Regions from separate parts of the Streptomyces sp. NPDC054794 genome, predicted to be linked through region 2. Evidence: riboswitches for the same ligand, from Rfam matches in the RefSeq annotation. Region 2 holds a riboswitch; each other region holds the start of a gene.
What was found. A riboswitch is a leader RNA that binds a small molecule or an ion and turns the genes downstream of it on or off. The one in region 2 is predicted to bind cobalamin.
Positions count from the first base shown of each region.

Region 1: it holds a riboswitch for cobalamin, as region 2 does, so the genes downstream of both, ACWGKT_RS09925 (cobalamin biosynthesis protein) here and cobT (nicotinate-nucleotide--dimethylbenzimidazole phosphoribosyltransferase) in region 2, are expected to answer to the same signal.
Region 3: it holds a riboswitch for cobalamin, as region 2 does, so the genes downstream of both, ACWGKT_RS08095 (ribonucleoside-diphosphate reductase subunit alpha) here and cobT (nicotinate-nucleotide--dimethylbenzimidazole phosphoribosyltransferase) in region 2, are expected to answer to the same signal.

Region 1 covers NZ_JBSHAQ010000007.1:206,461-209,497, reverse strand. The annotation lists gene ACWGKT_RS09935 (anion permease) at 69-1,316, shown strand; gene ACWGKT_RS09930 (hypothetical protein) at 1,349-1,576, shown strand; cobalamin riboswitch at 1,706-1,845, shown strand; gene ACWGKT_RS09925 (cobalamin biosynthesis protein) at 1,947-2,897, shown strand; gene ACWGKT_RS09920 (cobyric acid synthase) at 2,894-3,037, shown strand, end outside.
Region 2 covers NZ_JBSHAQ010000010.1:127,714-130,750, reverse strand. The annotation lists gene ACWGKT_RS13295 (cytochrome P450 family protein) at 1-903, shown strand, start outside; cobalamin riboswitch at 1,222-1,402, shown strand; gene cobT (nicotinate-nucleotide--dimethylbenzimidazole phosphoribosyltransferase) at 1,474-2,622, shown strand; gene ACWGKT_RS13285 (hypothetical protein) at 2,838-3,037, shown strand, end outside.
Region 3 covers NZ_JBSHAQ010000006.1:86,288-89,324, forward strand. The annotation lists gene ACWGKT_RS08095 (ribonucleoside-diphosphate reductase subunit alpha) at 1-1,832, opposite strand, end outside; cobalamin riboswitch at 1,958-2,081, opposite strand; gene ACWGKT_RS08100 (GNAT family N-acetyltransferase) at 2,144-2,650, opposite strand; gene mctP (monocarboxylate uptake permease MctP) at 2,729-3,037, opposite strand, start outside.

The sequences.
Region 1 (3,037 bases), on a different contig from region 2:
TTCACCTTCCGTTCACCCAGGTTGCCTACGGTCAACCGGCCGATGACCTCTAAAGATTGTCTGGGTAAATGGAAAACTTCTCGCTGATCCTCGCGATTGTGGTGGTAACCGCACTCGCGTTCGATTTCACGAACGGTTTCCACGACACCGCCAACGCGATGGCCACGACCATCTCGACCGGTGCACTCAAGCCCAAGATCGCGGTGGCCATGTCCGCCGCGCTCAACCTGGTGGGCGCCTTCCTCTCCGTGGAGGTCGCCAACACGATCTCCAAGGGACTCGTCGACGAGTCCGGCATACGTCCCGAGGTCATCTTCGCCGCGCTGGTGGGCGCGATCCTCTGGAACCTGGCGACCTGGCTGGTCGGACTGCCCTCCAGCTCCTCGCACGCCCTCATGGGCGGCCTGATCGGTGCCACCGTCGCCTCGGCCGGCACCGGCGCCGTCCACGGTGACGTGCTCGTCACCAAGGTGCTGCTCCCGGCGGTCGCGGCCCCGATCGTGGCGGGCCTGGCGGCGATGGTCGCCACCCGCTTCTCCTACGCGATCGGCAAGAACGCCGACGGCGAGGCCACCCGCAAGGGCTACCGCGCCGGCCAGATCGCCTCCGCCGGCCTGGTCTCGCTCGCGCACGGCACCAACGACGCCCAGAAGACAATGGGCATCATCACGCTGGCCCTGATCGCCGGCGGCTCCATCGCCCCGGGCTCGAACCCTCCCACCTGGGTCATCCTCTCCGCGGGTCTGGCCATCGCGCTCGGCACCTACATCGGCGGCTGGCGCATCATCCGCACCATGGGCAAGGGCCTGACCGACCTTCAGCCGCAGCAGGGCTTCGCCGCCCAGACCAGCGCGGCCACGGCCATCCTGGCCTCCTCCCACCTCGGTTTCTCCCTGTCCACCACGCACGTCGTCTCCGGCTCCGTGATGGGCGCGGGCCTGGGCCGCAAGGGCGGCGTGGTCCGCTGGTCCACGGCCACCCGGATGTTCGTCGCCTGGGGGCTCACGCTGCCGGCCGCGGCTCTGGTCGGCGCGCTCGCCGAGTCGGTGACCGACCTGGGTGACTGGGGCACGGCCGTGGTCGCGGTCTTCCTCGTCGCCGCCAGTGCCGCGATCTGGAAGGTCTCCCGCCGCGAGGTGGTCGACCACACCAACGTCAACGACACCGACGAGCCGGCCGGCGTGGTGACCACGGCGATCGCCGCCGTGACGCCTCCCCCGGCGGGCACCGTGGCCGACGGCCTCACCGCCACCATCCCGGCCCAGGCGACCGCCCCCGCCACCGACCCGGCCGTCCCGCCGACCGCCGCCGTCTGACCCCGAGCCCCGGTTACTAAGGAAGCATCAGCATGAAGATCGACTGGGCGGCCCTCGGCTCCGTCTTCGGCGCCAGCCTCGCCGTCACCGTGGGCCTCGTGGCCCTCTTCACCCTCGGCGTCGCCGGCCTCTCCCGCCGCGAACGCGCCGCCGCGCAGGGCGACTCCGCCGCCCTCGCGCTGACCGGAGCGTACGTGTGCTTCGCGACCTGCGCGGCCGCGGTGGCGTACGGCATCTACCTGATCATGGCCAAGGCCTGACCGACGTACGCAGGGCTCCTCCCCGATGCCTTCGGGGAGGAGCCTTTCGCATGCCCTCACACCGGTGCGGCCCCGGCCGGTGTGGGGTTCTGCACACTCTCCCCCTGCAGGTCAACAGCAAGTTGACGGCCCTTCCGGGCCCGTGGTGGACTTCCGGAGCCAAGTACGGCGGCAGAAGAGGAAGCCGGTGAGAATCCGGCGCGGTCCCGCCACTGTCACCGGGGTAGCAATCCCCGGGAGCCAGGAACTCTCACCGCCGGTCTCGTCGATTCAGGGCGTGGACACCCTGAGTGAGGACACATCGCCATGCTCTCTCGGCCGCCCAGGCACAGAACCGGAACGCTGCCCCACCCCGCGGCCGGCTGAGCCGATGCGTGCCGATCGCGTCTTCGCGTACGGCGCCGCCGCCGGACTCCTCGGTGACCTGCTCCTGGGCGATCCCCGCCGGGGGCATCCGGTCGCCGCGTTCGGGCGGGCCGCCGCGGCCGTGGAGCGGACGTTGTGGCGGGACCACCGGGGTTGGGGCGCGCTGCACACCGCCGTGTGCGTCGGCGGGGCCGTCGCCCTCGGGGCCGTGGGCGAGACGTACGTACGCCGCTGTGCCGCCGCCTCCGTCGCGCTGACCGGCGCCGCCACCTGGGCCGTCGTCGGGGGGACTTCGCTCGCCCGGGAGGCCGGGATCATCGCGCGTGCCCTGGAGGCGGGGGACGTCGAGGCGGCGCGGGCGCGGCTGCCGCATCTGTGCGGACGCGATCCACAAGCCCTCGACGCCGACGGGATCGCCCGGGCGGTCGTGGAGTCGGTCGCGGAGAACACGTCCGACGCCGTGGTGGGGGCTCTGGTGTGGGGGGCCGTCGCCGGCGTGCCCGGACTGCTCGGCTTCCGCGCCGTGAACACCCTCGACGCCATGGTCGGGCACAAGTCGCCCCGGTACCGGCGCTACGGGTGGGCCTCCGCCCGCCTCGACGACCTCGCCGGGTGGCCGGGGGCCCGGCTCACCGCCGTACTGGCCACCGCCACGGGCCCCGATCCGCGCGGCGCCCTGCATGCCTGGCGGGCCGACGCGCGCAGGCATCCGAGTCCCAACGCGGGGCCCGTCGAAGCCTCCTTCGCGGGGGCGTTGGGTGTGCGGCTCGGCGGAACGCTCTCCTACGGAGGGCGCTTCGAGCACCGGCCCGTGCTCAACTGCGGCGGCCGTGCCGTGGCCACCGAGGACATCGACCGGGCCGTACGGCTCTCCCGTCGGGTCGGTCTGCTCGCGCTCGGCGTCGGGGTCGCCGCGCGCGCCATCGCAGCGAGAGCAAGGGGGCGCAGGTCATGAACGGTGGTCTTCTCGTCGCCGGCACCACCTCCGACGCCGGCAAGAGCGTCGTGACGGCGGGGATCTGCCGGTGGCTGGTCCGGCAGGGGGTCAAGGTCGCGCCCTTCAAGGCGCAGAACATGTCCCTCAACTCGTTCGTC
Region 2 (3,037 bases):
GAGCGGCTGCGGCCGCGCATCGAGGAACTCACCGCCGGCCTCCTCGACGACCTCGGCCGGGCCGCCGACGAGGACCCGGACGGTATCGCGGACCTGCGCACGCACTTCGCTCTCCCGCTCCCGCTGAGCGTCATCTGCGAGCTGCTCGGTGTGGACGACGAGCACCGCGGCCGACTGCACGACCTCACCTACACGGTGATCATCGCCACCGACACCACTCCGGCCGAGGTGATGGCCGCCGTACGCGAGCTCGTCGAGCTGCTCGGTACGATCGCGGCCGCCCGCCGGGCCGCCCCCGGCGACGACCTGACCAGCGCCCTGATAGCGGCCCGCGAGGACGGCGGCGACCGGCTCAGCGAGGCCGAACTCATCGGCACGATGCGCCTGATGCTGGTCGCCGGCCATGAGACCACCCTCAACCTGATCAGCAATGCCGTCCGGGCGCTGTGCACCCACCGCGACCAGCTGGCGCTGGTCCTGGAGGGCAAGGCCACCTGGTCGGACGTGGTGGACGAGACGCTGCGCTGGGACGGCCCGGTCAGCTGGTTCCCCTTCCGCTATCCCACCCGCGACCTGGCCCTCGGCGGCACCGTGATCCCGCAGGGCACCCCGGTCCTCGCCGGCTACACCGCCGCCGGGCGCGACGAGGCCTTCCACGGCCCGGACGCCGACCGCTTCGACGTCACCCGATCCGGCGCGTCTCGGCACCTCTCCTTCGGCCAGGGCGCGCACTACTGCGTGGGCGCCCCACTCGCCCGCCTGGAAGCCACGATCGCGCTGGAACGGCTCTTCACCCGTTTCCCGGACCTCGACCTCGCCGTCCCCGAGGCCGAACTGCCCCGTCAGCGCAGCTTCATCGGCAACAGCGTCGAAGCGCTCCCGGTCCGCCCGGTACGGCGCTGAGACGCATTGGCTGCTCAGGGAGTCTCTGTTCGCGGCGCCCCGCAGGCGGCAGCGCCTCGGTGTTTGCCGTCGCACTCTCTCCTCTACCCCCGCTTTCACCGATCCTGCCCGCGCACCCACCCCACCGGATGGCGCCGTCCAGCCCCTACCCAGGGCCATGTGGTCCGACATGCGTTCCCAGAAGGTCCTGGCAGGGCGGCGCAGCCTGCACGTTCATCGCGTTCGGCCGTACGCCCACCCGCACCGGCCCGGCAGGACATCCCGTCGGGCGGCTGCTCGACGACGGCGGTGTGTGGCAGGATGCGAGCGACGGTGCGGAGGAACTCCGGTGCGGGCCCGATGGCCCAATTCCGGGGCGGGCCCGCCACTGTGACCGGGGAGCTGCCTCCCGCAGATGGCCACTGGCAGCCGGTGCGAGCCGGCCGCTGGGAAGGCCGGGAGTCGGCGCCGGTACCCGTGCTGTACGAGCCGGGTGCCGAGATCCGGGAGCCAGGATATTCCGGCCGTCCCGTAGCCAGGCACTACCCGCCCGGGCGCGGCCCGTTCACGGTGGCGTGGAGAACCGCCGACATGGGAAGGACTTCCCTCATGGTGCCCTCGTCCGGCTCCGATCCAACCCCTCGGCCTGCCGCCGACCCCGCCGTCGGCCTGCGGCTGGAGCGCACCCTGGCCGCCATCGCTCCCGCGGACGCCGGCGCCGGCGCCGCGGCCCGTGACCGCCAGAACCACCTGACAAAACCGCCCGGCTCGCTGGGTCTGCTGGAGGACGTGTCGGTCCGGCTCGCGGGTCTGGCGGGCAGCTGCCCGCCGCCGATGCCGGAGCCGGCCGCGGTGGCCGTCTTCGCGGCCGACCACGGTGTCCATGCCCAGGGCGTCAGCGTCTGGCCGCAGGAGGTGACGACTCAGATGGTCGCCAACTTCCTGGCCTCCGGCGCCGCGGTGAACGCCCTGGCCGCTCAGACCGGAGCCAGGGTGGTCGTGGTGGACGTGGGCGTAGCGACTCCGGTGCCAGGCTCGGACACGACTCCGGGCATGCTGCTGCGACACCGGGTCCGGGCGGGAACCGCGGACATGACCCGCGCTCCGGCCATGACACGTCAGGAGGCCGTCCAGGCCATCGAAGTGGGCATCGGCGTCGCCGCGGAACTCGTCGACAACGGCTCCCGCTGCCTGCTCACCGGCGATATGGGCATCGCCAATACCACCGCGTCCGCGGCGCTGATCGCCGCGTTCACCGGTGCGGACCCGGACGACGTGACCGGTCACGGAGCGGGAGTCGACGACACGACCCGACGGCACAAGGTGGGGGTGGTACGTAAGGCTCTGGAGCTGCACCGCCCGGACCGGCATGACCCGATCGGGACGGTGGCGGCGGTCGGCGGCCTGGAACACGCCGCGATCGCCGGGTTCGTGCTGGGCGCCGCCGCGCACCGGGTCCCGGTGATCCTGGACGGGGTGATCGCCTCGTCGGCGGCTCTGGTTGCGGCCGGGCTGTCCCCGGATGCCCTGGCCGCCTGTGTGGCCGGACACCGCTCGGTCGAGCCCGGGCACACCATCGCCCTGCGGCACCTCGGCCTGCATCCCCTGGTCGACCTGGGGCTACGGCTCGGTGAGGGCACCGGTGCCCTGTTGGCTCTGCCGCTCGTCCAGGCGGCGGTGCGTGCCTTGCGCGACATGGCCACATTCGACTCCGCCGAGGTCTCGGACAAGCACCGCTGAATCAGCCTGCCGGACTCGGGCGCCGCCTGGGCACCGTCCGGCCGGCCTGTTCTGCCGGGTGGTGCGGTCAACCGATCTGGGCGCCCGCACCACCCACGCGAAGTTCACCGTCCTGGGCGGGGAGTTGTACCGAACCAGGGGGTGGATGGCGCGACGTCTGGTTACGGAACCGTACGTAGGTGTTCCGGACCCGGCTACCATCCTTGCGAGGACCCATGAGCACACCCCGGACCAGGACCGACCTGCCCTGGCTGCTCCAAGGCGGAATGGGGGTGGGTGTGTCCGGCTGGCGCCTGGCTCGTGCCGTCGCGCGTACCGGGCAGTTGGGTGTCGTGTCCGGTACCGCCCTGGACACCCTGCTGATACGGGTGCTGCAGGGCGGTGACCCAGGGGGCCACCTGAGGCTGGCGCTGGC
Region 3 (3,037 bases), on a different contig from region 2:
GCGGTCGGCGCGATGGCCAGGAGCAGCGAGTTGCGCAGGCCCACCGAGGCGATCCGCTCGCGCAGCGCCGCCCAGCGCTCCGGCCAGCTCGGCTCGACGTCGTAGTGGTCGGGGTGCAGGACACCCCGGGCCGTACGGGTCTTCTCCCAGGCCGGCAGCGGGCCGTTGCGCTCGGCCAGGTCCGCGGAGGCCTCGTACGCGGCGAGCATGATGCGCTCGGCGATCCGGGTGGACAGGGCGCGCGCCTCGGGCGAGTCGAAGGGCAGGCGCAGCTTGAAGAAGACGTCCTGCAGACCCATCGCACCCAGGCCCACCGGACGCCACTTGGCGTTGGACCGGCCCGCCTGCTCGGTCGGGTAGAAGTTGATGTCGACGACCCGGTCGAGGAAGGTGACGGCCGTACGGACGGTCTCGTCGAGGCGCTCCCAGTCGATGTCCCCGTTGCTCACGAAGGCACCGAGGTTGACCGAGCCCAGGTTGCAGACCGCCGTCTCCCCGTCGTCGGTGACCTCCAGGATCTCCGTGCAGAGGTTGGAGGAGTGGACGACGTGGCCCGGCTCGGCCGTCTGGTTGGCGGTGCGGTTGGCGGCGTCCTTGAACGTCATCCAGCCGTTGCCGGTCTGCGCGAGCGTACGCATCATGCGGCCGTACAGATCACGCGCCGGGATGGTCTTGCGCGCGAGCCCGGCGGCCTCGGCCGCGCGGTAGGCGGCGTCGAACTCCTCGCCCCACAGGTCGACCAGCTGCGGCACGTCCGCGGGCGAGAACAGCGACCACTGTCCGTCGGCGTTCACACGGCGCATGAACTCGTCCGGGATCCAGTGCGCCAGGTTGAGGTTGTGCGTACGGCGGGCGTCCTCACCGGTGTTGTCGCGCAGCTCCAGGAACTCCTCGATGTCGGAGTGCCAGGTCTCCAGGTAGACCGCGGCCGCGCCCTTGCGCCGGCCGCCCTGGTTCACGGCGGCGACCGAGGCGTCCAGGGTCTTCAGGAACGGGACGATGCCGTTGGAGTGCCCGTTGGTGCCGCGGATCAGCGAACCGCGGGAGCGGATACGGCTGTACGACAGACCGATGCCGCCGGCGTGCTTCGAGAGCCGGGCGACCTGGTGGTAGCGGTCGTAGATGGAGTCCAGCTCGTCCTTGGGGGAGTCGAGGAGGTAGCAGGACGACATCTGGGGGTGCCGCGTACCGGAGTTGAAGAGCGTGGGGGAGGAGGGCAGATAGTCGAGGCGGCTCATGAGCTTGTAGAGCGCGGCGACTTCGTCGACGGACCGGGCGGTGTCGTCCTCGGCGAGACCGGCGGCGACGCGCAGCATGAAGTGCTGCGGCGTCTCGACGACGCTGCGGGTGATCGGGTGCCGGAGCAGGTAGCGGCTGTGCAGAGTGCGCAGGCCGAAGTAGCCGAAGCGGTCGTCGGCGTCCGGGTCGATCAGCGCGTCCAGCCGCTGGGCGTGCAGGCGCACGAACTCGGCGGTGCGGTCGGCGATCAGGCCCTCGCGGTGCCCCACGGCGACGGACTCGGTGAACGACGTCACGCCCTGCGAGGCGGCCTCCGCGCGGATCGACACGGTCAGCAGCCGGGCGGCCAGCCGGGAGTAGGCCGGGTCCTCGGAGATGAGACCGGCGGCCGCCTCGGTGGCCAGCTCGCGCAGCTCCGTCTCGTCCGCCTGCGCGGACCGGCCGCGCAGCGCGGCGGCGGCGACCCGGCCGGGGTCGGCGTCGGCGTCGGGGAGGTCGGCGGTCAGCTCCGTCAGGATCCGCAGCAGCGCGGCACCGGGACCGTCGGTCTCGAGGCCTGTCGCTGAAGCCGGTTCGGCTGGCGCGATGGTCACGTGGGGCTCTCCCTCGCTCGGCACGCGGGCCTGGCGGAGGGCAGGTGGCAGCACACGAGCGCACGGGGCGTCGCGTCCACCGGCCCACTCCACGAGACCCGGACGTCAGGGCAACCCGGACCGGACGGCCGGGCGCGCTGTCGGCAGGTCCTCGGACTGAACAGGCGTGTGGATGCACGCAAGTACACCGTTGCGGGACAGTTCCGGATTCGCACCGGATTCCCCTGCGGCGACAGCGAGCATGAGCATACATCTAGTGCCGGGTGGAGACAGCACCCCCATATGTTGTGTCGTGGCGACTCCGGAGCGTGTCAGAGCGTCAACTCATAGGTGAGCAGCACGAGGTCGTCGACGTCCGGAATGGGGTTCCAGTCGCGCTCGGGAGCGCGGACGAAACCGAGTCGTTCGTAGATCCGGTGGGCGGCGTGCATCGTCTCCTGGGTCGACAGCACGATCCCCACGCACCCCCGCGTGGCCCGCGCGCGCTCGACGCAGGCCCGGACCAGCGCCTCGCCGGCACCCCGGCCGCGGGCCGCGTGGGAGACCGCGAGCATGCGGATCTCGGCCTCCCCGGGACCCGCTATGTCGGCCATGGGGCCGCCCGACGGCACGAAGGTGACCCCGCCGAGCACCTCGCCGTCCGTGACGGCGACGAGCACGTCGGCGGCGGCCGCCCGCTTGGCCACGTTGCGCAGTTCGCCGAGGTACCAGTCGCTCTCGCCGAAGGTCAGCAGGCCGTCCTGGAGATAGGCCTGGGCGGTGATCTCGCCGAGGGTGGCGTGTTCGTCGGGGGATACGGGTCGGATCACGATGTCCATGCACCGAGTGTGCCGGGTGGGTACGACAACGGGCCGCCGACTTCTCGCTGTCGGCGGCCCGCTCGTAGGATGTACGGCTCAGTGGGCGCTGCCCGCCGTGGCCGGCGGCAGCTCCACCTCGACGCCCGGGTCACCGGCGTCCGCCGTGTAGTCCTCGGGCCTGGTCTGGTCGACGCCCTCGGGAGCCTTCACGGCCTTCAGGACGAAGGTCAGGACCACCGTGACGGCCAGGTTCAGCACGAACGCCGTGAGGCCGATGTAGCCGATCTCGCCGATGCCGGGGATCTCCTTGGCCGAGCCGCCGAAGTGCTTCTGCGTCGGGGAGGCGACGCCGTAGGCGGCGACGGTGCCGTACACCATGCCGACCGCCCAGCCGGCGAGCAGGGC